Regions from separate parts of the Demequina muriae genome, predicted to be linked through region 2. Evidence: predicted binding sites of a transcription regulator. Region 2 holds the regulator's gene; each other region holds the start of a gene.
The links. The regulator HrcA, encoded in region 2, represses chaperone genes, less so after heat shock. The targets are predictions, from matches to a motif close to TTNGCACTCGNNNNNNNCGAGTGCNAA.
Positions count from the first base shown of each region.

Region 1: the regulator HrcA is predicted to act here: its motif matches at 7,514-7,540, upstream of groL (chaperonin GroEL).
Region 3: the regulator HrcA is predicted to act here: its motif matches at 1,997-2,023, upstream of groES (co-chaperone GroES).

Region 1 covers NZ_JAUHQA010000001.1:905,501-915,268, reverse strand. The annotation lists gene QQX02_RS04225 (serine/threonine-protein kinase) at 59-1,699, shown strand; gene QQX02_RS04220 (MauE/DoxX family redox-associated membrane protein) at 1,800-2,300, shown strand; gene QQX02_RS04215 (DsbA family protein) at 2,335-3,123, shown strand; tRNA gene QQX02_RS04210 (tRNA-Thr) at 3,232-3,307, shown strand; gene QQX02_RS04205 (hypothetical protein) at 3,822-4,226, shown strand; gene QQX02_RS04200 (signal peptidase I) at 4,253-4,858, shown strand; gene QQX02_RS04195 (hypothetical protein) at 4,855-5,679, shown strand; gene QQX02_RS04190 (uracil-DNA glycosylase) at 5,676-6,347, opposite strand; gene QQX02_RS04185 (DUF3263 domain-containing protein) at 6,452-6,748, shown strand; gene QQX02_RS04180 (LytR C-terminal domain-containing protein) at 6,758-7,384, shown strand; gene groL (chaperonin GroEL) at 7,655-9,280, shown strand; gene QQX02_RS04170 (DUF4031 domain-containing protein) at 9,464-9,739, opposite strand.
Region 2 covers NZ_JAUHQA010000001.1:2,318,237-2,328,004, reverse strand. The annotation lists gene leuA (2-isopropylmalate synthase) at 1-919, opposite strand, end outside; gene QQX02_RS10925 (hypothetical protein) at 1,078-1,548, opposite strand; gene era (GTPase Era) at 1,550-2,470, opposite strand; gene ybeY (rRNA maturation RNase YbeY) at 2,472-2,924, opposite strand; gene QQX02_RS10910 (PhoH family protein) at 2,921-3,958, opposite strand; gene QQX02_RS10905 (histidine triad nucleotide-binding protein) at 3,997-4,338, opposite strand; gene QQX02_RS10900 (16S rRNA (uracil(1498)-N(3))-methyltransferase) at 4,343-5,134, opposite strand; gene dnaJ (molecular chaperone DnaJ) at 5,142-6,278, opposite strand; gene hrcA (heat-inducible transcriptional repressor HrcA) at 6,275-7,291, opposite strand; gene QQX02_RS10885 (magnetosome magnetite crystal formation protein family) at 7,386-7,751, shown strand; gene QQX02_RS10880 (DUF4870 domain-containing protein) at 7,748-8,113, shown strand; gene QQX02_RS10875 (DUF4870 domain-containing protein) at 8,204-8,680, shown strand; gene hemW (radical SAM family heme chaperone HemW) at 8,704-9,768, opposite strand, start outside.
Region 3 covers NZ_JAUHQA010000001.1:1,712,621-1,722,388, forward strand. The annotation lists gene QQX02_RS08105 (glycoside hydrolase family 3 N-terminal domain-containing protein) at 1-759, shown strand, start outside; gene QQX02_RS08110 (THUMP-like domain-containing protein) at 769-1,947, opposite strand; gene groES (co-chaperone GroES) at 2,147-2,440, shown strand; gene QQX02_RS08120 (WhiB family transcriptional regulator) at 2,518-2,808, opposite strand; gene guaB (IMP dehydrogenase) at 3,098-4,609, shown strand; gene QQX02_RS08130 (TSUP family transporter) at 4,627-5,376, shown strand; gene QQX02_RS08135 (Glu/Leu/Phe/Val family dehydrogenase) at 5,471-6,730, opposite strand; gene QQX02_RS08140 (exonuclease domain-containing protein) at 6,808-7,698, opposite strand; gene QQX02_RS08145 (GuaB3 family IMP dehydrogenase-related protein) at 7,750-8,874, shown strand; gene map (type I methionyl aminopeptidase) at 8,890-9,660, shown strand; gene QQX02_RS08155 (hypothetical protein) at 9,711-9,768, shown strand, end outside.

The DNA of each region.
Region 1 (9,768 bases), 1.4 Mb from region 2:
CCTCCATCCTGCCACAGGGGTCGCGCCGCTCCAACCCTGGGGAAGGTAAGTTGAGTCCATGGCGGGGGTGAAACGCGACACTGGCGAAGAGATCGGCGGCTACACCGTCCTGGATACGCTCGGGCGGGGTGGCTCAGGCGCGGTCTACCGTGTGCGCGACGGCGCGGGCAACGATGCTGCGCTCAAGCTCGTCGACGCGCGGCACGACGAGGTGGCCGCACGCCGGCTCGAGCGCGAGGTGCATGCGCTGCAGTCCCTTCGGCACCCCGCCGTCCCACGCATCCTCGACGCCGAGCTGGAGGGCGACGAGACCTTCGTGGTCTTCGAGTACATCCCCGGCGTGAGTCTGTGGCAGCACGTCCAGGATCACGGCCCGATCGTGGGCGAGGCGCTCGCCGACTTCGCCGATCGCACCGCATCCGCGCTCGAGGCCGTGCACGCGGCGGGGGTCGTGCACCGCGACGTCACGCCGTCGAACATCATGATCAGCCCCGAGGGCCCTGTCCTCATCGACTTCGGCCTGTCCCATCAGGAGCACGACGAGCGGCTCACGCGCGACGGGCTGGTCTCCGGCACCGCTGGATACGTCGCCCCCGAGGTCATCGACGGCGCGGAGCCGGGCCCGATCGCGGACCGGTGGTCGTGGGCGGCGTCGGTGGCGTACGCGTTGACCGGGGCCGCGCCCTTCGGCTCCGGCACCGGCGCCATCTCGCGGACCCTCTCGGCCGACGTCAGCATCCCCGACGCACCAGGCGCCGATGCGCTGAGGGCCGCGCTGGGCCGCGACATCGGGGCGCGTCCCAGTCCGCGTGAGGTCGTCTCCGCGCTGCGTGGCGCCACGACGGTGCTGCCTCGCTCCAGCGAGCAGCTCGCTCCGACGGCGGTCGCGCCAGGATTGGCGGCGACGTCGGTGATGCCCGCCGACGGCTCATGGAATCTGGCGAGCGCGGACCCGTCCGCGACCCTGACGGCGACTCCCGGCAGCCCCGTCAGCAGCGAGGACCTGCGCCTGAGCGGCGACTCGGCCGACTGGGACGTGCGCGACGCCGGCGATGGCGAGGACGACCACGAGGGGGACACCGCGCCGGCCACGGGCGAGGTGCCGCTGGAGCGTGCCCCGCGGCACCCGATCATGACCCTTGCGTGGATGCTCGCGATCGCCGCATCGGCCGCCTTGGCGCCGTTCGTGGCCGCCGCCGCGCTGGTGCTGGTGGCCGTCGTGGTGCGCGCTGTGCAGCGGCGGGCGTTCGGCCTGCACGTGGCGCGGCAGCGCCGCGGCGAACGACGCGGTGACGCGGCCCTGTACACGCTGGGCCTCCCGTGGCACCTGCTGCGCTCCCTGGGCGAGACCCTTCCGGCCGCGGCGGTCGCGATCGCCGCCGGCGGCGGGGTGACCGCGCTGTGCTGGTGGATCGTCGGCGAGGAGTGGCTGGCGCCCGCATCGGCCGAGACCGAGACGTGGGGGCATGCCGGGGCGCTCGCGGTCGGAGCCGTGGTCATGGCGGGGGTGCTGTGGTGGGGTCCGTGGATGGAGATGACGCGTGAGGGCGGCCGGCGCGTGGCGTCGGCGCTCGCGCCCACCCGCGGCGTCGCCGTCGCCTGGACGCTCGTCGGACTCGCGGCACTGGGAGTGGTGGTGCTCGCGGTGTACCTGGATGCGCCACCGTGGTGGTGGCCCGCTCCTGAACTGCTCGTCTAGCAGGAGGCAGGCGGGGAACAGAGGGCTCGTGCGGTACGTTGGCGAGTCGATGCGACCGCGAGCTCACGAGGCCGTGGCGCGTCCATCTCCGGAGGGTGCGATGGCAGCGAGGGAACGGTTCGGCGCGGTGCAGCCGTGGCTCAGCCTGGTGGTGCGGCTCGGCATGGCAGGGATTCTCATCGCCGCCGCGCTCCCCAAACTCGTCGACATTCCCCAATCCATCCGGGCGGTGCGCGCCTACCGGCTGCTACCCGAGGCCGTGGTTCCCTTCACGGGGACCATGCTGCCGTTCGTCGAGCTGGCACTCGCGCTGCTGCTGCTGGTGGGGGCCTTCACTCGGCTCGCGTCCATCGTGTGGCTGGTGATGATGGCCGCCTTCCTCACCGGCGTGATCTGGGCCTGGGCGACCGGGCTGACGATCGACTGCGGCTGCTTCGGTGGTGGCGGCGAGGTCGCGGAGGGGGAGACCAACTACCCCGTCCACCTGCTTGAACGGCTGGGGTTCATCGCGTTGGGCACCTACCTCGCGATCTGGCCGCGGAGCCGCTTCTCCGTGGACGGCTGGCTCGCGCCTCAACCTCTGCCTCAGCCCGCACCTTAGAATTCTCACTCAACCGAGACCAGGAAGAAGACTCATGGCCAAGAACAAAGAGACCGGCACGAACGACAAGGTGGCCGCAGCGCGCAAGCAGGCGCAGCAGCAGGTCAAGGCGCAGGAGCGTCGCACCGTGGCGCTGATCGTGGCCGGCGTCGCAGTCGTCGCCCTGATCTTCGGCGGCATCGTGTGGTACATCATTCAGCAGGCATCGGTGCCTGACCTGGAGTCCGGCGACGCGGTCGCACCCGTGGGCGCCGACGAGACCGGCGGCATCCTCATCGGGATGGATGGTGCAGCGGGCGGCGAGGCGCCTGAGGACGCGCCCCGCCTCGACATCTACGAGGACTTCATGTGCCCCGTGTGCGGTCAGTTCGAGGAGATCAACAAGGACGACATCGACGCGATGCGCGAGGCCGGCGACATCCAGCTGTACGTCCACCCGATCTCGATCCTCGACCACTATTCGCAGGGCAGCAACTTTTCGACCCGCGCCGCCAACGCCGCCGCGACGGTCGCCGACGCCGCTCCCGAGCAGATCGTGCCGTTCATGAGCGCGATGTACCAAAACCAGCCCGCCGAGGGCACCACGGGCCTCAGCGACGAGCAGATCGAGCAGATCGCGATCGATGCCGGCGTGCCCGAGGACGTGGCGGGGACGCTTGCCGACGGCCGCTTCACGAAGTGGGTCATCGCGGCCACCGACCGCTCGTCCCAGGACGGCGTGCCCGGCACGCCCGCGGTGATGGTCGATCGCGTGATGCTCGACCAGGCTGAGGTCCCGTACTTCCAGCCCGGCGCTCTCCGGTCGCACATCGAGGGCCTGTAGCACCACCCGCATTCGAAGCCCCGCCAGCATCGCTGGCGGGGCTTCGTTGCGTCTGAGCGCAGAGAGGTCACCGGTATCCTGCTGTGACGGCGTGCAGGCACGCCGCAGGCTGGCATGGCGCAATTGGTAGCGCACCTGTCTTGTAAACAGGGGGTTGCGGGTTCGAGTCCCGCTGCCAGCTCCACCGCGACTCCGTCCGAGACGCGCTCCGCGTCCCGGTGCCCTCGATCCTCACCGTGCTCTCGCCACCGTGCTCGATCCCTCCAGCACCGGACTGAAATCGATACCTCAGCCCTACTGAAACCGATGCCTCAGCACGAAAGTGTGAGGTCTCCGACATTCACGCGCCGGACATGGCCGAAACGGACATATGAGAGGGATCCGACACCGAGAGCAGAATCCGACACGTGTCGGACTTAATCGTTATCGAAGCCGCGCGTGGACTCCGCGGTGGCGTTCGACACGCAGCTGAGGCGAGAGTCCGTCCTGCTAACGTGCTCTTCGACAACAATTGTGGCGGAAGTTTCGTCGATCCGACAGAAACCCGCGTCATAATCATTCCGCGCTCCCCTCTCACGAAGTGCCGTGCGTCACACAGAACGTTTCGTGCGACGCAAGATCACAGTCAGTCGCTGGGGGGAGCCCCGGGGGATCCACCCCCGGGGCGGCCAGCATGGTTCACGAATGGGGATTAGAAGATGGCAACCAAGAAGCACAACAAGCGCAAGTTCGCCGCACTGGCACTGGCCCTGGTCGGCGTCGCCGGCCTGTCGGTGGCCTCCGCTGCGACGCTGACCGTCGACGCTGCCAATGAGGTCGCGATCGGCACCGACACGTTCGCCGCCTGCGACACCGACGGCGTCACCGTCGACTACACCTACGCACAGGTCGGCACCGACTTCGAGATCGCGGACCTCACCGTCGGCGCGATCGACACCGGCTGCAACGGCGAGCCCATCTCGGTGGTTCTCGAGAACACGGCGGGCACCGAGCTCGCCTCCGTCTCGGGCTCCGTGGCCGCGGGCGCCTACACCGCAGATGTCTCCGCGGACGCGATCGACATCGCGACCGACCTCGGCGACGTCGTCGTCATCATCGGCTAGCAGACCGTCGCAGAAGACGGGCTCTGATGGCAGCCATGCTCGACGCCAGTACCGACGCCACTCGTGTGCGTCGGTACTGGCGCGTGCTGGTGCAGGGCCTCTCATGGGTCCTCCTCGCCATCGCCGTCTATGCTCTGTGGCCCGCGTCGTTGGGTGGCGGCACCTCGCTCGTGATCGTCTCGGGCCAGTCGATGGAACCCACGTACTCGTCGGGCGATCTCGTGGTGGCGCGCAAGGGTGACCCGCAGATCGGGGACGTCATCATCTACGCCCCTGAGGACCTGGGAGGCGCCCAGGTGGTTCACCGCATCATCGGTGGTGACGCCGCCTCGGGGTGGGTGCTCCAGGGCGACAACAACGACTTCATCGACCCCTTCTATCCCGCGGGCGCCGAGGTGCGCGGGATCGTGCACCTGCACGTCCCGAACGCCGGCGTCGTCACCATGTGGCTGCTCAACCCGCTGCTGTGGTGCGGCGTCATCCTGCTCGCGATGGTGATTGCGCTGTGGCCGTCTGCGGGCGACGAGGACGACGACGAGCCTGAGGACGGCGCAGAGGACGGCGCGGACGACGAGGCGGCAGACCAGGCAGCGCCGGTGACGCTCAACGACGCGAAGACGAGCGGCGCGTGATGCGCAGAATCCTGGCAGCGGCCACCGCGATCCTCGCGATGGCGGTGGGTCTCAGCGTCACGTCGGCGAGCGCCGCGCAGATGCCGGTGTTCGCCGGCCTGCAGACCTCATTCGCCGACGCATCGGCATGCGCCCCCGCGAACGAAGGCGGCGTGCCCGTCGTGAAGACGACCGCGTCGAGCTCGGGCTCTGCGTCAGCGGTGGCCCTGAGCGGCATTCCTGCCGGATGCCACGATCTTAGCCTCGAGGTGTTCGTTCACGACGCGTCGGGGACGATCATCGCCTCGGGCGCTGGCACGGCCGCAGGCAGCTTGGCGATCGGGGTCGGGACGTACGCCACCACCTCAGTCGCCACAGTGATCGCGCGCATCGGCGGCTGGATCTTCCCGACGGAATGGACCGCGCCGCCTCCCGCCACAGGCCCAGCGGCCACCTGCCAGGCGATCAACCCGGGCGGCCAGGTCAGAGACACGGCGACGTGCTCCGTGACCCTGTCGCCGAACGGGGGCCCGCCATGGGGCCACCAGGGCTCGCAGCTGTGGAACTTCACCTTCAATGTCACGTGGGACACGCAGCCGCCCAACAGCAACTGGACGTGGCGCGTCACCTTCGACCTGGCGCAGCCGCCATTCCCGGGATTCACGCCGCAGTGGGTGGGCACCTACAGCAACTCCGGGATCGGCCTCGCGCCCGGCTACTCGTGCGCTCAGCTGCCCACGCTGACCATGCAGAGCACGTCGCAGAACGTGTGGGGCGGAACGCTCGAGATCTCGGACGGCCCGGCTCCGGGCTACTTCTCCGGTCAGAGCTTCTGCAACTAGCTCGGCTCGCCCCACCGAATGGGACGTGCGCCTTGCTGCTCCAAGAGCGTGTTCACCTGCGAGAACGGCCGTGAGCCGAAGAATCCACGCGAGGCGCTGAGCGGGCTCGGGTGGGCGCTCGCGACCTGCGGCACGCCGTCGAGCATCGGAGCGAGCGACTGGGCGTCGCGTCCCCAGAGGACCGCCACGAGCGGTGCCGGCCTCTCCGCCAGCACCCGGATCGCGTGCTCGGTCACCTCCTCCCACCCGCGACGGCGGTGTGAGCCGGCAGCGCCGGGCGAGACGGTCAGCACCCGGTTGAGCAGCATCACGCCCTGATCGGCCCAGTGAGAGAGGTCGCCGTCGGTCAGGGTCTCACCCGTGTCCTGCTGGAGTTCGCGAGCGATGTTGACCAGTGACCGCGGCATCGGCCTGCCCGGCGCGACTGAGAAGCTGAGGCCGACCGCGTCGCCCGGCGTCGGGTAGGGGTCCTGCCCGACGACCAGCACGCGCACCTCGGCGAGCGGAGCCTCGAACGCCCGGAGGACTGCGTGTGCGTCGGGGAGGTAGCCTCGGTCAGCGGCGATCTCGTTCCTCAAGAAGTCGCCGATGCGTGCGAGACGCGGTGCCACGGGCGCCAGGGCCTCGGCCCAGTCGCCCGCGACCTGAGTGCGCCACGCCTCCGACATACGCGTCACTGTAGCGACGTGCTCGCGGCCGATGCGTCTGAATGACATCTGTGTAGTTCGCCGGTAGTCTGATGGACACGTCAACGAGCAGGAGGAGGCCGCCCATGGGTGAAGTCGCACGCGTGGATGACGCGCCAGTCGTCGACCAGCTGTCCGAGCGCGACGCCGAGATCCTCCGCTTCGAACGCAAGTGGTGGAAGTTCGCAGGTGCCAAGGAAGACGCCATCCGCGACATGTTCGGCATGAGCAGCACGCAGTACTACCAGGTGCTGGGCGCGCTGATCGACGATCAGGCCGCGTTGGCGTTCGACCCGATGCTCGTGAAGCGACTGCGCCGCATGCGGTCGGCCCGCCAGCGCGGACGCGCCACGCGCGCGTTCGATGCGGCCGCGCTTCGCTAGAGTGACCCCGTGCCCCAGCAATATGAGCGCGACGAGTTCGACGAGATAGCCGCCGAGGGCGGCCCCGTCGGCGTGCACCGCGCCCCCCGCCCATGGTGGACCCGCGTGCTCCCGCCGCTCCTGGCCTTCATCATCGCCGGCGCCGTCGCCTTCGGCATCGCCACACTGCTCTGGAACCGGGACATCGTGGGAGGGGCTGACCCATCGCCCACTCCGACCGTCACCGTGGCTCCCACGGACGAGCCGTCCGGCACGCCGAGCCCCACGGCCACTGCTCAGCCGCCCGTCGAGTCTGAGGCCCCGGAGCCTTCTCCCACGCCGAGCGAGACGGAGGAACCCGAGCCCGCGATCCTGTTCGACGCACAGGTGCACGTGCGCAACGGGGCCGGCGTTCAGGGCCTGGCAGGCGACCAGCAGGCGATTCTGGTGGACGGCGGCTACACCAACACCGAGGCGAACAACATTTCGTCGAGCCTGATCCCAGACGACGCGAACATCGTGATCTACTCCGAGGAGCGGCTGGCCGACACGGCCGCTGACGTCGCGGAGCGACTGGGCATCGACCGGGTCGAGATGGATGACACCCCTGGCGGTGCGGAGATCGAAGTGCTGCTCGCGTCAGAACCGGGCGCCTGACCTCCTCCCCGCTGCCACGAGTAGCCTCGCCGCCGCGCGCCCGACTGGGTGAGCGCATCGGCGCTATGCCTCACGCGAAACCGCCGGGGCAGGGTTTGCACTCGGAGGGGGAGAGTGCCAGAATCGCACTTAGCACTCTCGACATGAGAGTGCTAAAAATCGGCTCCCGGGTCGAGGTGCAGGTTCGTGGCGTGAAGGGAACGCTTCGAGCGGCATCGTCCGTCGCGGGCGACTCGGAGCCACCACGCATCGAAAGAGGACTACTGACCCATGGCAAAGATTATTGCCTTCGATGAGGAGGCCCGCCGCGGCATGGAGCGGGGCATGAATGCCCTCGCCGACGCCGTCAAGGTGACCCTCGGCCCCAAGGGCCGCAACGTCGTGCTTGAGAAGAAGTGGGGAGCCCCCACGATCACCAACGACGGCGTCTCGATCGCCAAGGAGATCGAGCTCGAGGAGCCGTTCGAGAAGATCGGTGCCGAGCTCGTCAAGGAGGTCGCCAAGAAGACGGACGACGTCGCTGGCGACGGCACCACCACCGCCACCGTGCTCGCTCAGGCGCTCGTCCGCGAGGGCCTGCGCAACGTCTCGGCCGGCGCCAACCCGATCGCACTCAAGAAGGGCATCGAGAAGGCGGTCGCGGCCGTGACCGAGGAGCTTCTCGCTTCCGCTGTGGAGATCGAGACCAAGGAGCAGATCGCGGCCACCGCCGGCATCTCCGCCGGTGACCCCGACATTGGCAACCTCATCGCCGAGGCGATGGACAAGGTTGGCAAGGAAGGCGTCATCACCGTCGAGGAGGCCTACCAGTTCGGACTCGAGCTGGAGCTGACCGAGGGCATGCGCTTCGACAAGGGCTACCTCAACCCGTACTTCGTCACTGACGCCGAGCGCCAGGAAGCCGTGCTCGAGGATTCCTACGTGCTGCTGGTCGAGTCGAAGATCTCGTCGCTCAAGGACCTGCTGCCCATCCTCGAGAAGACGATGCAGGCGGGCAAGCCGCTCACCATCGTCGCCGAGGACGTGGATGGCGAGGCCCTCGCGGCGCTCGTGGTCAACAAGCTGCGCGGCAACCTCAAGGTCGTCGCCGTCAAGGCTCCCGGCTTTGGCGACCGCCGCAAGGCGATGCTGCAGGACATGGCGGTCCTTACGGGCGGCCAGGTCATCTCGGAGTCCGTCGGCCTGTCGCTGGAGAGCGCTGGTCTCGACATGCTCGGCCAGGCCCGCAAGGTCGTCGTCACCAAGGACGACACGACCATGGTGGACGGCGCTGGTGCAGAGGACCAGGTCGAGGGGCGGGTCAACCAGATCCGCGCCGAGATCGAGAACTCGGACTCGGACTACGACCGTGAGAAGCTCCAGGAGCGTCTCGCCAAGCTCGCCGGCGGCGTCGCCGTCATCAAGGCGGGCGCGGCCACCGAGGTCGAGCTCAAGGAGCGCAAGCACCGCATCGAGGACGCCGTGCGCAACGCCAAGGCGGCTGTCGAAGAGGGCATCGTCGCCGGTGGTGGCGTGGCCCTGATTCAGGCAGGCACCAAGGCGCTCGCCGGCCTGCACCTCGAGGGTGACGAGGCCACCGGTGTTCGCATCGTGGAGCTCGCCATCACCGCACCGCTGCGCCAGATCGCCGTGAACGCCGGCCTCGAGGGCGGCGTCGTGGTCGAGAAGGTCAAGGGACTGCCGATCGGTCACGGCCTCAACGCCGCGACCGGCGTCTACGAGGACCTGCTCGCTGCGGGCGTCAACGACCCGGTCAAGGTCACGCGGTCTGCTCTGCAGAACGCCGCGTCGATCGCCGGCCTGTTCCTGACCACCGAGGTGGTCGTCGCGGACAAGCCCGAGCCGGAGCCGTCAATGCCCTCCGGCGGCGGCGACATGGGCGGCATGGGCTTCTAAGCTCGTCCGCACGCGCTGTACTCGAAGGCCCCCGGGAGCGATCCCGGGGGCCTTCGTGCGTCTGGCGTGAGGCCAGGCGGCCGATGCGCGGCACACGGATGGTTGACGCCCGCGGGTGCCCTCTTCTGCGCTGTCCGGCGCTGTCCCGTGTCCGCCGCGCGATCGCCGTCAGGCAGTCGTCCCTCAGCTGCGACCGTGCCTCTCGGCTGCCGTCACCCGCAGCCCCGACGCGCGCAGGCGACGGACCAGCTCGCGCGAGTCCACCGGCACCGCACCCATCTCGACCAGACGCGGGTACATCTCTGCGGGCACGTCGACATGATCTCTGTCGAACGCTCGTTCAGGTATCCCAGCCCTCGCCGCGAACGCGAGCAACTCGTCGACAGAGGAGTCGGATACCAGGTGCCCCCACACCTTTCCGTGGCGGGGCCACAGCGGCGGATCGAGGTAGATGGCCATCCGGCGAGAGTACGCCCACGACCCGGCGC
Region 2 (9,768 bases):
GGCTGAACAGGTTCATGCCCAGGGTGACCAGGTCGACGTTTCCGGTGCGCTCGCCGTTGCCGAACAGGCACCCCTCGATGCGATCGGCACCGGCCATGTACCCCAGCTCGGCTGCCGCGATGGCCGTGCCGCGGTCGTTGTGCGGGTGCAGGCTCAGCACCACGGAGTCGCGGTAGTCGAGGTGGCGGTTCATCCACTCGATCGAGTCCGCGTAGACGTTCGGGGTGGCCATCTCGACCGTCGCGGGCAGGTTGATGATGACCTTGCGCTCCGGGGTGGGCTTCCACACGTCGAGCACCGCGTTGCAGACCTTGACCGCGTACTCCAGCTCCGTGCCGGTGTACGACTCCGGGCTGTACTCGTAGAAGACCTGGGTGTCAGGGATGGTCTCCTCGAACTTCTGGCACAGCATCGCTCCGTGGGTCGCGATGTCGAGGATCTGGTCCTCGTCCGCGCGGAACACGACCTCGCGCTGCACGATCGACGTCGAGTTGTACAGGTGCACGATCGCGTTCTTCGCCCCCTCGAGCGACTGATACGTGCGCTCGATGAGGTGCTCGCGGGCCTGCGTCAGCACCTGGATGGTGACGTCGTCGGGAATGCGCTCGCCCTCGATCAGCGCGCGCACGAAGTCGAAGTCCGTCTGGCTCGCCGACGGGAAGCCCACCTCGATCTCCTTGTAGCCCATGCGCACCAGGAGGTCGAACATGCGCATCTTGCGCTCGATGTTCATGGGCTCGATGAGCGCCTGGTTGCCGTCGCGCAGGTCCACGGCGCACCAGCGCGGGGCCTTCTCGATGCGCTTGTCGGGCCACGTGCGGTCGGGCAGGTCCACCGTGATCTGCTCGTGGAACGGGCGGTACTTCTGGATGGGCATCGCCGAGGGCGTCTGATCGCCCGAGGTGTAGTAATCGCTCATGTCTGGGGTCCTTCGTCGGGGTCTGGGCTGAAGAGTCAGCCGGCGCGACAGCCTCCGCGACGAGGAGCCGGCCTGGTGTTAGGCCTCGTCGCGGCGACGAAGAAGAAGCGAGCGTGCACGCATGCGTTCACCATAGCCGATGCTCACCAACCGGGCCGTCAGCGCAGCGGGAGCCCGTCACCGTCATGCCGCACGCTTGCGATCTCCGCGATGCTCCACACGCGGAGCCCTACCCCGATCACCACAGACACGATGAGCAGCGTCGACCCGAGAGCAAGGTTGTCGCTCGCCCCGAGCACGGCAAGCCCCCCTGCCCCGAGGACTATCGCCACGGCGAGCAGCGACGCTTGAAGGTTCGCGAGCCGATGCTTCCCGATGGAGCGGTTGTGAGCACCGGCCGGCCCTCTGAAGCGCCCTCTGGACTCGAAGTCCGCGTATGAATAGGGCGACACTCTGCCCTCCGTCGTGGTTGCCCCACCCCCGTGGTTCACAAGATCGGCCCCGCAGCTGACGCAGGACACCGTGGTGCCCGCGTTGACGAACCCGCATTCGCGGCACCGCCGCCTGCTGCCCGAGTCACGTGCGGCACCGAGCGCCTCGAACGCATCCTCTCGCGAGTAGTCGGTCACGTCAGAAGCCCATGCGGCCCAGCTGCTTGGGGTCGCGCTGCCACTCCTTGGCGACCTTGACATGCAGGTCCAGGTAGACGCGACGGCCGAGCAGTCGCTCGATGCCCGCACGGGCGGTCGCACCCACGTCGCGCAGCCGTTCGCCCTTGTGGCCGATGATGATGCCCTTCTGCGAGTCACGCTCAACGAACAGCTGGGCGCGAATCTCGAGCACGTCCTTGGTGGCCTCCGGGGAGTCGGGCTCCACCATCTCCTCGATCATCACCGCGATCGAGTGCGGCAGCTCGTCGTGCACTCCCTCCAGGGCGGCCTCACGGATCAGCTCGGCGACGCGCACGTCCTCGGGCTCGTCGGTGATTTCGCCGTCGATGTACAGCGGCGGCCCCTTGGGCAGGTACTTGACGAGCAGGTCGGCGAGCACATCCACCTGAATGTCCTCCACCGCGCTCACCGGGATGACCTCGGCCCAGTCGGCGAGCTCGGACACGGCCATGAGGTGCTCGGCCACGCGGGCCTTCGGCACGGAGTCGACCTTGGTGACGATCGCGATGACGGGAGCACGCGCCTCGCTGAGCTCGCGAGCGATCCACTTGTCGCCCGGGCCGATCTTCTCGTCGGCAGGCAGGCAGAAGCCGATGACGTCGACCTCGTTGAAGGTCTCGCGGACCACGTCGTTGAGGCGTTCACCGAGCAGGGTGCGCGGCCGGTGGAGTCCGGGGGTGTCCACGAGGATCAGCTGCGCGTCGTCACGAGTGAGGACGCCTCTGATGGCGCGCCGGGTGGTCTGCGGGCGCGAGGACATGATCGCGACCTTCTCGCCTACGAGCGCGTTGGTCAGCGTCGACTTGCCGACGTTGGGGCGCCCCACGAAGCAGGCGAAACCGCTCCGGTGCGTCTCGGCGGTGGTCGCGTCGTCTCCCATGTCAGGCACGTCCCGCGAGGAAGGTGAGCAGCAGACGTCGCTGCAGTGCGAACATCTCCTTCTCCTCCTCTGGCTCGGCGTGGTCGTAGCCGAGCAGGTGCAGAATGCCGTGGGTGGTGAGCAGGAGCATCTCCTCTTCGGGGGTGTGGCCGGCCGTCGCGGCCTGACGTGCCGCGACCGTGGGACAGACGACGATGTCGCCGAGAAGCCCCGCCGGCGTGGGCGCATCGGCCGTGCCTGGACGCAGCTCGTCCATGGGGAAGCTGAGCACATCAGTGGGTCCCGGCTCATCCATCCACTGCAGATGCAGCTGCTCCATCGCGGCCTCGTCGACGAACAGGATCGCGAGCTCCGCGCCGTCGGCGACGTGCATCTCATTCAGGACGTACGTGGCGAGCTCGGCGAACTCGACCTCGTCGACGCTCACGTCCGTCTCGTTGTTGACGTCGATCATGCGGAACCCCCTTGGTGGCCGAAGCGTCGGTGCTGGCCGCCGCCGCGCGGTGCGTTGCGCTCGTCGAGCTTGGCGTACGCCGTGATGATGTCGCTCACCAGCCGGTGTCGCACCACGTCGTCCGCGTTGAGTTCGCAGAACGCGATGTCGTCGATCCCATCGAGGATCTCTCGCGAGGCGCGCAGTCCGGACTGGGTGCCGCCGGGGAGGTCGACCTGCGTCACGTCTCCGGTCACCACCATCGTCGAGCCGAAGCCCAGGCGGGTGAGGAACATCTTCATCTGCTCGCGAGTGGTGTTCTGGGCCTCGTCGAGGATCACGAACGCGTCGTTGAGCGTGCGACCGCGCATGTATGCCAGCGGCGCCACCTCGATCGACCCCGCCTCCATCAGGCGCGGGATGGACTCGGGGTCCACCATGTCGTGCAGCGCGTCGTACAGGGGACGCAGGTACGGGTCGATCTTCTCGTTGAGACCCCCGGGCAGGAACCCCAGCCGCTCCCCCGCCTCGACCGCCGGCCTGGTGAGCACGATGCGGTTGACCTTCTTTGCCTGGAGCGCAGCCACGGCCTGCGCCATGGCGAGGTACGTCTTGCCGGTGCCGGCCGGGCCGATGCCGAACGTCACGGTGTGCGTCTCGATCGCCCTCACGTACTCGGCCTGGCCGTGCGTCTTGGGCCGGATCGTGCGGCCCCGGCTGGACAGGATCGACCGCGACAGCACGTCGACGGGGCGGCTCGCGACAGCGTCTCCTGAAGTGCCCACCGTACCCGTGTCCCCGGCCCCCGCCGCGGCCGCAGCGACGCCACGCGCCGCGCTCAGCATGCGAGTCGACTCGCGGGCGACTTCCGGCGTCAACGGGACGCCAGCCGAGCGCACGGAGCGCAGCTCCTCGATCGCCGTGGCGGCCGCAGCGACCTGGGCGGGATCCCCGGTCAGCGTGATCTCGTTGCCCCGCACGTGGAAGTCGACGTCCTCGAAGGCTCGCTCGATCTCCTTCATGACGGCGTCGCCGCTGCCCATCAGATCGGTCATCTCGGCCGAGTCGTCGACCACCACGATGCGGTTCGGGCTCACGCGGGGTTCCAATCGAGCTCGCCCCCGCCGATCACGTGACCGTGCACGTGGAAGACGCTCTGGCCAGCGCGCGCGCCGGTGTTGAAGATCCACCGGAACTGCCCGCCGCATTCGGCGTCCGCGATCCGCTGTGCGACCTCTGCCATCTCAGCGAGCACCTCAGGGATCTCGCGGGCGGCGGCGGCGACATTCGGCACATGGGCGCGGGGCACCACCAGCACATGCACCGGCGCCTTGGGCGCGATGTCTCGGAAGGCCACCACGCGCTCGGTCTCGAGAACCATGTCGCCGGGAATGTCACCGGCGATGATCGTGCAGAACAGGCAGTCGTCACTCATATGGCTAGCGTAGGCCCCCGTCGGCCTGGTCGTCGGACCCGTCGGCGCCGGGCCAGGTGCCGCGGGCCACCGCGAGCGCCGCGAGAGCGGCGGGACCGGCCGTCGACGCGCGCAGCACGTGGGGCCCGAGCACCACGGCCTCGGCGCCCGCGTCCGTGAGCGCGGCGAGCTCGCCGTCGGAGATGCCGCCCTCAGGCCCCACCACCAACCACACCGTCGGGGCCGAACCGTCCCACGCCAGCGTGGCGAGGCCGGCGGTCGCCGACTCGTGCAGCACCAGTACCCGCTCCCCGCGCGCCACGGCATCGCGCACGAGCCGAGCGAGTTCAGCGGACGAGACCTGCGGGTCCACCGTCGCGACGAGCGCACGTCGCGACTGCTTGGTCGCGGCGACGACGAGCGACTGCCATCTCCCCCGCGCCTTGTCCGCTTTCGCCCCGCGCCATTGCACGATGCAGCGGGACGCGGCCCACGGGACGATGCGGGTGGCCCCGAGCTCGATCGCGGCCTCGACGGCCTGCTCGTCGCGGCCGCCCTTCGCCAGCGCCTGCACCAGCACCACCTCGGGGTCATCGTCGCTGGACACCGATTCCACGCGCACGCGCATCTGGTCGGCGCTCGTCTCGGCGATCACGCCGCGGGCACGTCGTCCCGCACCGTCGACGACGTCGACGGTCTCGCCTGGGGCTCGGCGCTGAACCGTCACCGCATGCCGCGCCTCATCACCGGTGACGGCGATCACGTCGCCGGGGCGCGCATCGGCCGCCGCGTCGCTGAGGAACACCGGGGCGCTCATGGCGGCGTCAGCGAGGCTTGAACGCGTCGCGCAGTCGCGAGAACACGCCGCCGCCGATGGGCGCGAGCGTCGCCTCGGGCATCTCCTCGCCTCGCAGCTCGGCGAGACGACGCATCAGGTCGCGCTGCTCGTCGTCCAGGTCCTCTGGCGTCTGGATGTCGAGGTGCACGAACAGGTCGCCGCGGCTGCCGCGCTGGAGGCGGCCCACACCGAGACCTCGCAGCCGTACGGTCGAGCCGGCATGCGTTCCGGGCCTGACGTCGATCTGCTGCTCGCCGTCGAAGGTGTCGACGCCCATGGTTGCGCCCAGCGCCGCGGCGGTCATCGGCACCTCGACCGTGCAGTGCAGGTCGTCCCCGCGCCGCTCGAACGTGGGGTGCTGCTTCTCGCGGATCTCGATGTACAGGTCGCCCTTGGACCCGCCGCCCGTGCCCGCGTCGCCGCGGTTCGGAAGCCGGATCCGCGTGCCCGTCTCGACGCCCGCCGGGATGTCGACGGAGATCGTGTGACGCGAGTGCGTGCGTCCTTGGCCCGAGCAGTCGGCGCAGGGCTGACGGATGATCGTGCCGTAGCCGCCGCAGCCGGGGCACGGTGACGTCGTCATGACCGGTCCGAGCAGCGATCGCGCGGTGCGCTGAATCATGCCCGCGCCGTTGCACTGCCGGCAGGTCTCGGGAGACGTTCCCGGTGCGCAGCACGAGCCCTGACACGTCTCGCACCTGTCGGCGAGGTCGACCTGCACCTCTCGAGTGACGCCGAACACTGCCTCTTCGAGAGTGACGGTGGTCTGCACCAAGGTGTCCCCGCCGCGCTGGGTCCGCGACGCCGGGCCACGCTGCTGCGCTCCCCCGAACGGACCGCCGGAGCCGCCGAAGAACTGCTCGAAGATGTCCTCGAAACCGTATCCCTGCGGGCCGCTCTGGCCGCCCGACGCGGAGCGAGGGTCGACGCCGCGGTCGTATTGCGCGCGCTTGTCGGCGTTGCCGAGGACCTCGTAGGCGGCAGCCACGTTCTTGAAGTGGTCGCCCGCATCGGGGCCCGCCACGTCAGGATGGTGCTCGCGCGCGAGCTTGCGGTAGGCCTTCTTGATCTCTGCCTCGGAGGCGTCTCGCGAGACGCCCAAGGTGGCGTAGTAGTCCTTCACTCGTTCTCCACGACTCTTGAGAGGTAGCGGGCGACGGCTCGCACGGCGGCCATCGTCCCTGGGTAGTCCATGCGGGTGGGGCCAAGCGCCCCCAGCAGGGACGTCGCGTCCCCGCCCGGTCCGTAGCCCGCAGCGACGATCGATGTGCGCGCCAAAGCCTCGTTCTTGGTCTCGGCGCCGATGCGCACGGCGATGTCGTGGCCATCAGCAGCCATCTCGTGCAACAACCGAAGCAGCACCACTTGTTCCTCGAGTGCGTCGAGCACCGAGCCGATCGCATCCGACTCGAAGCCCGCACCCGCACGTGCCAGGTTAGCGGCGCCGGCGAAGACCACGCGCTCCACGGTGCCGCCGCGCGCCGCAGCGACCACCGCATCGGCGACTGACTGGGCCCACGCCACCTGGGAGGGGCGGGCCACCCAGCCGTCGAGCGAACGCTGGAGTGCCGCAGGGGTGTGCCCGACAGACGCCTCGTTGATCTCGCGAGCGACGCGCTCGAACTCCTCGTCGGGGGTCTCGCCGCCGAGCGAGATCGTGGACTGCTCGACCCTGGCATCGGCCGAGACCACGACCACCAGCGCGCGATCCGTGCCGATCCTCACCAGTTCGACCCGACGCACCGCGGACTCGCGCAGGCTCGGGTACTGCACCACCGCAACCTGGCGCGTGAGCTGGCTCAGCAGGCGGACCGACCGCTCCACGACGTCGTTGAGGTCGACGGCATCGGACAGGAACGTCTGGATGGCGCGCTTGTGGGGGTCCTGCAGCGCCGATGCGGCGAGGTGGTCGACGAAAGAGCGGTAGCCGGCGTCGGTGGGAATGCGTCCTGCGCTCGTGTGCGGCTGGGCGATGAGCCCGTCCTCCTCGAGAGCGGCCATGTCGTTGCGGATCGTCGCCGACGACACCCCCAGCACCGACGACGCCGCCAGCGCCCTCGACCCCACGGGCTCGGACGTGGACACGTAGCCCTCGACGATCGCGTGCAGCACGGCGCGCCTGCGTTCCTCACTCACTTCACACACCTCCCCCTGGGGACCCGTTCGCGTTGGCACTCGACTGGTTCGAGTGCCAATTCTAACGCGGACCTCTGGACGGTAGCGTGGCCCCATGAGGGAGCCCGCAGACGCCGTCGCCACCCCCGGCCGGGACACCGCGCTGGCGAGCGTCGCGCACCTGGGGGCGATGGCCGGTCCGCTCGTGCCGTGGATCGTCTACGTGTCGCGACGCAGGAGCGAACCGTGGGCCGCGCGCGAAGCCGCAACTGCGACAAACTTCGGATTCCTGGTACTTGCCGGGTTCGTGGTCGCCACGCTCGTCCGAGAACTCGTGCCTTTGCTGGCGTTTCTCGGTACATTGGCCCAGTTGGTGATCCTCATCGTCGCGGTCGCGCTGTGCCTCCAGGCATTCCGCTCCGTGCGACGAGGGCATCCAGCGACGTACCCCTACGAGATCAAAGTGGTGAGACAAGCATGACTGACAGCACGACTCCCCCGCCCCCCGAGCAGCCCGCCGCGGGCGGACAGCCGCAGGGCCAGAACCCGTACACGATGGCCACCCTCGCACACGCGACGGTCTTCACCGGCTTCCTCGGCCCGCTGATCTTCTGGCTCATCGGCAAGGACCAGAGCCCGTTCGCCGACGAGGAGGGCAAGAAGGCCCTCAACTTCGGCATCCTCATCTCGATCGCGTACATCATCTCGGTCATCCCGTTCATCGGATGGATCATCTGGATCGCCGCGATCATCGCCGCACTGGTGTTCGGCATCCAGGGCGCCATGGCTGCGAACAGCGGAAAGCCGTACAAGTACCCGTTCACGCTGCCGATCGTCAAGTAGTTCTCAGGGGTCTACCCCGACGGAATTCAGGGCCCGTCATCGGTCGTCAGACCGATGGCGGGCCCTTGCCGTCTCTGCCACTCTGGTCACATGAGCGAGAACACACCCCCCAGCACCCCCACCCCGCCGAGCGCGCCCGAGCCCCACGGGCCGCCTCCCACCGGCTACTCTCCGCAGCCGTCCGGACCCACCGTCGCCCCGATGCTCGAGTCAGAGGCTCGCACCTGGGCGATGCTGGTCCACATCATCGCCGCCGCCGCGATCATCCTCAGCGCTGGCACCCTCGCGTTCGTCGCGCCCCTCGTGGTGTGGCTGCTGTATCGCGAGCGCAGCGCCCTCGTGGACTACCACGGCAAGCAGAACCTGAACCTGCAGCTCACGCTGCTCGTGGTGGGCATCTCCGCCATCGTGATCGGCCTGGTGACCTTCACCGTCGGGTTCCTCATCACGCTGCCCGCGCTGTTCGCCTACGGAATCTACGCGCTCGTCATCTCGATCATCGCGGGCGTCAAGGCGAATGCCGGCGAGTACTACCCGATCGGCTTCACGATCCGCTTCATCCGCTGATCCGACGCTGCGGTGCGCTTGTCTCAGGTGAGCGCGCGCACTGCGGCATCCGCGAGCAGTCGGCCCCGCAGCGTCAGCAGCAGCATGCCTGCGATGGCCGCCCGGCCGTCGAGCACCCCGTCGGCCACGAGAGCGGCCACGGCCTGAGTGCGCGTCTCGGGGAGGTCCCCGATGGGCATCCCCTGCGCGAGGCGCACCCTGAGCATCACCGATTCGAGAGCGAGATCCGCCGGGCTGAGCGGTTCGCGCTCGGCCTCCGGACTCTCCCCCGCGTGCAGACGCTGCGCGTAGACGCGCGGCAGCTTGACGTTCCACCACCGCTCGGCGGGCGCATCGGCGCCATCCGCGCCGATGCGCGGGCCCAGGTAGCTGTGCGCCCCCGGCCCGATCCCCCACCAGTCCTGGCTGGTCCAGTACGCGACATTGTGGCGGCACGCGTCTGCAGGTGTCCGTGCCCAGTTCGAGACCTCGTACCAGGCGTATCCCGCCTGGGCCAGGCGCGCATCGGCCGCCTCGTACATGTCCGCCTGGGTGTCGAGGTCCACCGCCTGGATCTCGCCCCTGCGCAGCTGGGTGCCCATGCGGGTGCCGGGCTCGATCACCAGGGCGTAGGCGCTGACGTGGTCGGGCTCCAGCGCGATCGCTGCGTCGAGGCTCGCGTGCCAGTCCGCGAGCGACTCGCCCGGGGTGCCGTAGATGAGGTCGAGGCTGGTCGCGAGGCCGGCCTCCTTGGCCCACGTGATGGCGCGCTCGACGTTCTCGGGCCGGTGGGTGCGCTCCAGCGTTGCCAGGACGTGCGGCACTGCGGACTGCATCCCGAACGACACCCGCGTGAAGCCGGCCGATGCGAGGGCTGACAAGGACTCGCGCGTCACCGAGTCAGGGTTGGCCTCGGTGGTGACCTCGGCATCGGCGGCAAGGCCCCAGGTCTCGCACACCCCGTCGAGCAGGGCGGCGAGCGCGCCCGCATCGAGCATGGTCGGGGTGCCACCGCCGACGAAGACGGTGCGTGCCGGGCGATCGTCGCCTGCCATCACGGTGCGAGCGAGCGCCATCTCGCCCAGCGCCGCACCCACGTAGTCGTCTCG
Region 3 (9,768 bases), 610 kb from region 2:
GGTGCCCCCGCCGTCATGATGGCCCACATTGCCTTGCCGGAATGGGGGGACGGTCCCGCGTCCCTCGAGCCCGCTGCGTATGAATACCTGCGCGAGGTGCTGGGCTTCGAGGGCGTCGCGATGACCGATGCGCTCAACATGGGTGCGATCCAGGACACTCACAGCTCGGGGCAGGCTGCGGTCGCGGCTCTCGCGGCGGGCGCCGACCTGCTGCTGATGCCGCCTGATCCGCGCGTGGCACGGGACGCCATCGTGGCGGCCGTGGACAGGGGAGAGGTGCCGCGTGAGCGCCTGGACGAGGCCGCGGCGCGGATGATCCTGCTGTCGCGCTGGCAGTCGGCGATCGAGCCCGAGGCCGATGAGGGCCGCGACTACGCCCGCGAGTTGTCCGCCGCGGGCGCGACCGTCGCGGCGCGCGACTGCTCGGCGCCCTTCGTGGGAGAGACGGTCACCATTGCGGGAGGGTGGGACGGCGACCGCGCCGCGCTCGCCGCAGCGCTGGAGGCACGCGGCGTGACCGTGGGGGACGAGGGCACGCGCATCGTCCTCATGGGAGGCGATGAGTCGAGCGCCAGCGCCGACGTCGTGGTCGCGATGGCCGGGCCGTGGGGCCTCAGCGCCTCCGAGGCGACGGTGTACGTGGGGCTGTACGGCCGCAGCGTCGGCGCGCTCGCCGGGCTGGCCGATGTGCTGGTGGGCGACGTCGAGCCGCTCGGCGAATGGCCGGTCGACGTCGACGTGCCCTTCGACGTGTGCTGACCGCTCCCGTCACTGCTGCGCGAGCGGTTCCGCCAGCAGCGCAGTGCGTCGTCCCGCGACCCGGGTGACGATCACGGTCAGACGCACTGACCCCTGGAGTCTCAGCTGCGGTCGAAGCTGCTCCGGCGTGACATCCACGCCCCGCTTCTTGATGTCGACCGTGCCGACATCGCGCGCACGGAGCGCGGCGGCCAGCGGCTTGACCTTGAACGGCATCGACTCGAGGATGCGATAGCCGCGGACGAACGGGCTCCCGAGGGGAGAGTCGGAGGTGAGGTACGCAATGGTCGGGTCAAGGAGGTGCGTGCCGGTGAGGTGCGCCAGCTCGCCGACCAGCCCGGCCCTGATCACCGCGCCGTCGGGCTCGTACACGTAGTCGCCGAGCGCTCCGGCGTCGGCGCGGTCGGTGGTGCCGGCGAGCCGATGCGCACCGTCCGCTCCGATCACCAGGGCGGTGTGCCCGGGCTCCTGCGCCAGCGGTCCGCACCACAGCGCCGCCTCCACCACGGAGCCATCAACGCTGACCCACTGGGCCTCCACGCCGGTCGGCACGTGCGAGTGGTCGATCGCGGGCCCCACCTTGACCCCGAGCGCCGGGAAGCGCTCCCGGAGCGCGAGCACGTCGTCGAGCGGGGGAGCGTAGTCGCGGGGGTCGTGGCGGCGACCGCGGGCGGTCCTGCGGGCGGGGTCCGCGAAGACCCCGTCGGCCTCGATCTGGGGCGCGAGGGTCATCGCGTCCCCGAGCACCACGCGAGCCCGATCCCAGTGGCGCAGGTTGTGGTCGGCGATGAGCGCGGTCGCCTCATCGATCTCGAATGCCGTGACCTCGAGCCCCATGGCCGCGAGCGCCATCGCATCGGCGCCGATTCCTGCGGTGAGATCGTGAACGCGCCGCACGCCCGCATCGCGGAAGCGGCGCGCATGCTCGGCCGCGACCTGCAGGCGCGTGGCCTGCTCCAGGCCGTCCTGAGTGAACAGCATCCCTGAGGCGAAGTCGCCGAACTTGGCCGCCGCATCGGCCCGCAGGCGCGATTGGGTGAGCGCGGCTGCCACCAGGCCGGGGTCGGCGCCGTGGGCGCGCAGTTCGGCTCCCAGGGTGATCGCGCGCGCGCCGTCGTAGGGTGGGAGGGAGTCGATGAGTGCGCGGCCCTCGGGTGACACGAGCAGGCGTGCGGAGACGGCGTCCATGGGTCGATCCTGTCACGCTCCACTTCGCGCCCAGCGAACGCCCGCAGAGTTAGCACTCACCAGGTGCGAGTGCTAATCTGACAGTGCTCCGAACGGAGTACGTGGCACCCGATCCGCACCTTGACCCCCGCGACGGCAGGGAGCGATGAGGGCCGCGATCCACGTATCGAACTTGGATGAATGGAAGGTGAGGTCCGCAGTGTCGGTCTCTATCAAGCCTCTTGAGGACAAGGTCGTGGTGAAGCCGGCAGAAGCCGAGCAGACCACCGCCTCCGGCCTCGTGATCCCGGACGCCGCCAAGGAGAAGCCCCAGGAGGGTGAAGTCCTCGCGGTGGGCCCGGGTCGTGTCGATGACAACGGCAACCGCATTCCGATCGACGTCGCGGTGGGTGACAAGGTCATCTACAGCAAGTACGGCGGCACCGAGGTCAAGTACGGCGGCCAGGATGTTCTCATCCTGTCGGCGCGCGACCTGCTGGGCGTCGTGTCTTAAGCGACAGCAAAGAGCGAAGGCCCCGGGGAGAACCCCGGGGCCTTTTCTCATGTCCGGCCGATGCGCGGGCCGGCCGGCTAGCTCGCCTGCTTGAGGCGCCCGGCCAGGATCGCGTGTCGCTCGTCCTCGCTGAGGCCACCCCAGACGCCGAACGGCTCGCGCGCGTTCAGGGAGCGCTCGCGGCAGGTGTCGAGCACAGGACAGCGCTGGCAGTACTCCTTGGCGGCCTCGGCTCGCCGTCGCCGCGCGGCACCGCGTTCGCCCTCGGGGTGAAAGAAGAGATCCGTGTCTGCCTCGCGGCACGCGCCTTCGTATTGCCACTCCCACTGGTCCTGCGTGGGGGGTGGCAACTTCGCGATGGTGTCCATCTCGCTCCCTACGTTGGGTCGTGTCTCCATCACCGGCTCGTCGTTGAGCCGAACGCGACTAGTGCAATCACCGTAATCCGGACGAATCGGAAACGTCAATACCCGATAACGAAAAGATAACGATGCGCCCGTTACCTCCATTCATACTCCCGTGGTGGCCGATTGGCTAGTCCCGAGTGACGGACGAGGGGATGAATGCTCGGTGACGAGTGATCGCCCGGCTGGGGCGTGGCGCGATGCGCCCGACCGTGTGCGCGCCGGGCCCGGGGTCGGGCCGTAGACTTTGCCCATGGCGAGCGCTGATCACGACCCCTTCGGTTTCACTGGACTCACCTACGACGACGTGCTGCTGCTGCCGGGCCAGAGCGACGTCATCCCGTCCGAGGTGAACACGTCGACGCGTCTGACGCGCGACATCCGCATCGAGATCCCCCTGCTGAGTGCGGCGATGGACACCGTCACCGAGGCGCGCATGGCGATCGCGATGGCGCGCCACGGCGGGATCGGGGTGCTGCACCGCAACCTGTCGATCGCCGACCAGGCGCACCAGGTCGAGATCGTCAAGCGTTCGGAGTCGGGCATGATCTCGGACCCGGTGACGGTGGGCCCGGAGGCGACGCTCGCCGAGCTCGACGCGCTGTGCGGGAAGTACCGCGTGTCCGGACTGCCCGTCGTGGACGAGGACCGCACGCTGCTGGGCATCATCACCAACCGCGACCTGCGGTTCGTGAACCCGCGCGAGTTCGAGTCGCGCCAGGTCCGCGACGTCATGACGCCCATGCCTCTCATCACCGGTCGCGAGGGCATGAGCAACGATGAGGCCGCCGAGCTGCTGGGCGTGCACAAGATCGAGAAGCTGCCGTTGGTCGATGACTCGGGGCGGCTGACCGGACTCATCACGGTCAAGGACTTCGTCAAGACCGAGCGCTATCCCAAGGCCACCAAGGACGAGCACGGTCGGCTGCGCGTCGCCGCCGCGGTCGGGTTCTTCGGCGACGCCTGGGAGCGGGCGGTCGCGCTCGTCGAGGCGGGCGTCGACGCGCTCGTCGTCGACACCGCGCACGGTCACGCGCAGGCGATGATCGACATGATCGCCCGGCTCAAGTCGGATCCGGCCACCTCACACGTGCAGGTGATCGGCGGCAACGTCGCGACCCGCGAGGGCGCCCAGGCGCTGGTGGACGCCGGCGTCGACGCCGTCAAGGTGGGCGTGGGCCCGGGCTCGATCTGCACCACGCGGGTGGTCGCCGGTGTGGGAGTGCCGCAGATCACCGCCGTCTACGAGGCCTACAAGGCCGCCGGCCCCGCGGGCGTGCCCGTCATCGCCGACGGCGGACTGCAGTACTCGGGCGACATCGCCAAGGCGCTCGTCGCCGGCGCGGAGTCCGTGATGCTGGGCTCGCTGTTCGCCGGCTGCACCGAGGCTCCGGGCGACCTGGTGCTCGTGAGCGGCAAGCAGTACAAGAGCTATCGCGGCATGGGCTCCATGGGAGCGATGGCCTCGCGTGGCCGCGTCTCGTACTCCAAGGACCGCTACTTCCAGTCGGATGCCCCCAGTGATGACGACCTGATCCCCGAGGGCATCGAGGGCCGTGTGCCGTTCAAGGGCAACCTCGGCGACGTCGCGCGTCAGCTCGTGGGCGGTCTGGGTCAGTCGATGTTCTACGTCGGCGCGCGCAGCATCGACGAGCTGCGCGAGCGCGGCAAGTTCGTGCGCATCACGCCGGCGGGGCTCAAGGAGTCCCACCCTCATGACATCCAGATGACGGTCGCGGCCCCCAACTACCAGGGCCGCTCCTAGTGTCAGCGCGCTAGCCGGTGGAGATCACCTGGCAGGCGCTCGCCATCCTCGCGGTCGTCGCCCTGGTCGCAGGCTGCCTCGACACGCTCGCGGGCGGTGGGGGACTGATCACGGTCCCCGCACTGCTGCTCGCCGGCGTGCCGCCGCTGCAGGCACTCGGCACCAACAAGCTGCAGGCTCCCGCGGGTACGGGCATGGCCACGTACCAGGTGATTCGTCGGCACGGGGTGCGGTGGGCGGACGTCAGGTGGCCCATGCTGTGGGCCTTCCTGGGCTCCGTGCTCGGCACCATCGCCATCCTGTTCGTCCCCGTGGCGTCCCTCGAGGTGGTCATCCCCGTGGTGCTGGCGCTCATCGCGGCGTACTTCCTGTTCGTCCCGCGCTCTCATCAGCCACCGCCGGAGCCGCGGATGAGCGCCGCCACCTACGACGCGACGCTGGTGCCCGCGATCGGTGCCTACGACGGAGCGTTCGGGCCGGGCACCGGTTCGCTCTACGCACTCTCGGGCGTCGCGCTGCGCGCGCTGCCGCTCAGGCGTTCCACCGCCATCGCCAAGACCCTCAACTTCGCCACCAACGTGGCCTCTCTCGTCGTGTTCATCGTCGCCGGCCAAGTGCTGTGGCTCGTGGGCGGGGTGATGATCGTGGGTCAGCTCATCGGCGCGTACATCGGCTCGCACATCCTGCTGCGGGTGCACCCCATGGTGCTGCGGGTGCTGATCGTGGTGGTGTCGCTCACGATGCTGTGGCGCGTGCTGGTCTCCTGACCCGCGCTTCCAGCGCTCGCCGCGCTCTGGGAGTGCACCAGGGCACGTTCCCGGGCCTCAACGTGCCGCCGTGCACTCGTGGGGCGCGCAGGGCTCAGGGGTAGAGGCCCCGCAGCTCGTGCGCCTCGATCACCCGTCGCACGGCCAGCGCCGTCGCGGCCTGCCGGTAGGACATGTGATGCACCCCGGAGTACTCGACCACGTCGTGCCACGCGCGGGTGAGCCGCTCCTCGAGACGGTCCTTCACCTGACGTTCGGTCCATTGGTACGCCTGGTTCGCCTGCGCCCACTCGAAGTACGAGACGATCACTCCGCCGGCGTTCGCGAGGATGTCGGGCACGATCAGCACGTCCGTCTCCGCGAGGATCGCGTCCGCGCCTGCCGTCGTGGGGCCGTTCGCGCCCTCGACGATGATGGAGGCGCGCACCCTGTCAGCGTTCGCCGCGGTGATGACCCCTTCCACGGCAGCAGGCACCAGGACGTCGACATCAAGCGTCACGAGACTGGCGGGGTCGATCTGCTCGGCCCCGTCGAAGTCCGCCACGCTCCCCGTCTCGTCGGCGTGCGCGCCCAGCCGCTGGACGTCCAGGCCCTCGTCGGACCACACGGCGCCGTCCACGTCGCTGATGGCCTGCACCCGCACGCCCGCGTCGGCGAGGAACCGGGCCGCCCCGCGCCCCACCTTGCCGAATCCTTGGATGGCGGCCGTCGCGCCCTCGGGGTCGATGCCGCGCAGCGACATCGCCATGAGCGCGATGTGCGCGACCCCGCGTGACGTGGCGGTGGCCCGGCCCAGTGACCCGCCAAGGCTGATGGGCTTGCCGGTCACCACGCCGGGGACGGTGTGTCCCACGGAGGCGGAGTAGGTGTCCATGATCCACGCCATGGTCTGCTCGTCCGTGCCGACGTCGGGCGCTGGGATGTCGATCTCTGGCCCGATGATCGGCAGGATCTCGGACGTGTAGCGACGCGTGACGCGCTCGAGCTCGGCCTGGGAGTGGTCGCGCGGCTCGATGGCCACGCCGCCCTTCGCGCCGCCGTAGGGAAGGTTCACGAGAGCGCACTTCCACGTCATCCACATCGCGAGTGCGCGCACCTCGTCGAGGTCGACCGCGGTCGAGAACCGCAGGCCGCCCTTGGCGGGGCCGCGGGAGAAGTTGTGCTGCACCCGGAAGCCCTCGTACACGGCGGTGCTGCCGTCGTCCCTGCGCAGGGGGACCGACACCGCCATCTCGCGGCGACTGGTGGCCAGCATCCGGTGCACTCCGGCTTCGCACCCGAGATGTGCGACGGCCTCCGCCAGTTGCGCCTTCGCGTCGACGAGCGGTCCGTGGTTGGTGTCTGTGGGCGTCATTGCCACCTCCTGAGGCTTGGCTCCCACGCTATCCCGGGGTGCGGCTCGAGGACGTCAGGCGCCCAGCGACATGGTCGCTAGAACAGTGCCTCGTCGCCCTCGCGCGGCGGGGCGGATGCGGGGGCCACGGGCGGCTGGGGAGCCTCGGGGCGGCTCCGGCGTTCGGGGGCGCCCTGCGCTGCGGGCGTGCCGGCGGAGGTGGCCGATGCGGGCTCAGCTGAGGGAGTCAGGTCGAGCGGCACAGCGGTGTCGTCTGCATGAGCAGCCAGCGCCACGGGCCACTCGGGCCGCGGCAGGTCATCCGTGCGGCCCCGCGACTTGAGCCACGCGGCGAAGCCCACCGCCCAGTCGCGGTGCGCCGACTTCTGCTGATCGTGCAGCGCGTCGAGGTCGACCTCGCGGATGGTCGGGTAGGCGGCGGCCAGCGCGTGCACGAGGTCCAGCGTCGCGAGCACGTCGGCGTCCGCGGCGTGAAGGTCGTCAGCGACGACCGGCACCGCGTACAGCGTGCACAGGTCGATGAGCTTGCGCTTGCCCTTGCGGAAGCGGTCCAGGTGGCGGTCGAGAACGTACGGATCGACGATGGGCCGTACGCCCGCGGGCACACGCGAGGCGAGCGACGGCAGATCGTGACGGGCGAGTTCGGCCTCGAGGATCGAAAGGTCGTACTGGACGTTGAAGCCCACCACGGGCACCCCGGCGACCAGCGCCTCGGCGAGCGCCGTCGCGATCTCCTCGAGCGCATCGGCCGGCTGGACGCCTTCCGCGCGTGCGCGCTCGGTGGTGATGCCGTGGACCTCGGTGGCGCGCTCGGGGATCTCGACGCCCGGATCGATGAGCCAGTCCCGCGCGCTGACCTCGTCGCCCGTCCGCGTGATGATCGCGGCGGACACGATGCGGTCCCGTTCGGTCGAGATGCCGGTGGTCTCGGTGTCGAATCCCACCATGGTCGCGTCTATCCAGCTCATGCCCACACTCTCCCACGCTCGACTGACACCAGGGGCCGATAGGCTGGTCCGGTGAGCAACGAGATCGAAATCGGACGCGGCAAGCGTGGACGCCGCGCGTACTCCTTCGACGACATCGCGGTGGTGCCGTCGCGGCGCACGCGCGACCCCAGGCAGGTGAGCCTGAGCTGGCAGATCGACGCGTTCCAGTTCGACATCCCCGTGATCGCGGCGCCCATGGACTCCGTGACGAGCCCGGCGACCGCCATCCAGCTGGGCAAGCTGGGTGGATTGGGAGTGCTCGACCTCGAGGGGCTGTGGACGCGCTACGAGGATCCCGAGCCGCTGCTCAAGCAGATCGCGGGCTACGAGCCTGCCGATGCCACCGCCCGTCTCCAGGAGATCTACAGTGAGCCCATCAAGGACGAGCTCATCACCGCGCGACTCCAGGAGATCCGTGCGGCCGGCGTCCCCGTGGCCGGAGCCCTGAGCCCGCAGCGCACGCAGGAGCACTACGAGACCGTGCTCAAGGCGGGCGTGGACCTGTTCGTGATCCGCGGCACCACGGTGAGCGCCGAGCACGTCTCGAGCGACGCCGAGCCCCTCAACCTCAAGAAGTTCATCTACGACCTCGATGTGCCGGTCATCGTGGGCGGAGCGGCGACGTACCAGGCAGCGCTGCACCTGATGCGCACGGGAGCGGCGGGCGTGCTCGTGGGCTTCGGCGGCGGGTCGGCGCAGCGCACGCGCACCACGCTGGGCATCCATGCTCCGCTGGCGACCGCGGTGTCCGACGTCGCGGCCGCGCGGCGCGACTATCTCGATGAGTCCGGCGGGCGATACGTCCACGTGATCGCGGACGGCGGGCTGGGCCGCTCCGGCGACCTGGTCAAGGCGTTCGCGTGCGGGGCCGATGCGGTGATGATCGGAGCGGCGCTCGCGCGGTCGTCCGACGCGCCCGGCGGCGGCTTCCACTGGGGCCAGGAGGCGTACCACGACGAGCTTCCCCGCGGAGAGCGCGTCGAGGTCGGCACGGCCGGCACCCTGGAGGAGATCCTCAACGGACCCGGCCACCGTGCCGACGGCACCACCAACATCATGGGCGCGCTGCGACGCTCGATGGCGACCACGGGCTACTCGGATCTCAAGGAGTTCCAGCGCGTCGACATCGTCGTGTCTCCGTACCACCCGGCTTGAGCGCGGGCGGCACGCATGATCGAAATCATGAGCCCCGCGGAGGTCGCTCGCGCGCGCGACACGGGCACGCTGGTGGGCACCATCCTGCAGGAGATGAAGAGCCGCGCCACGGTCGGCACCAACCTGCTGGACATCGACCGCTGGACCCAACAGATGATCGCCGAAGCCGGAGCGCTGTCCTGCTATGTGGATTACGCCCCGTCCTTCGGCAACGGGCCCTTCGGCCACTACATCTGCACCGGCGTCAACGACGCCGTGCTGCACGCCCGGCCGCGCGACTACGCGCTCGCGGACGGCGATAAGGTCACTCTGGACCTCGCCGTGTCGCTCCGTGGCGTCGCGGCCGATGCGGCGATCAGCTTCGTCGTGGGCGACACCCGGCCGCCCGACACGCTCGCGATGATCGAGACCACCCGGCGGGCCCTGGCCGCCGGCATCGCGGCCGCACGGCCGGGCGCGCGCATTGGCGATCTGTCGCACGCGATCGGCACGGTGCTGAGCCAGGCGGGCTATCCCATCAACACCGACTTCGGCGGGCACGGCATCGGGTCCACCATGCACCAGGATCCGCACGTGCCGAACATGGGTCGCGCGGGCCGTGGGTACAAGCTGCGTCCCGGGCTGATGCTGGCCCTCGAGCCGTGGGTGATGGCCGACACCGACGAGTTGGTGGTCGACGACGACGGCTGGACCCTGCGGTCCGCGACCGGGTGCATGACCGCTCACACGGAGCACACCATCGTGATCACGGCGGATGGTGCCGATATCCTCACCGTGGCTCGTTAGCGCGCGCCGCTCGGGACCCGCTGCACCACCCTTCACCCAGGAGAGCACTCATGTCACGTACGACCGCACCGTTCCGGATCGGCTTCGGCGCCATCCCTGCCCTCACGC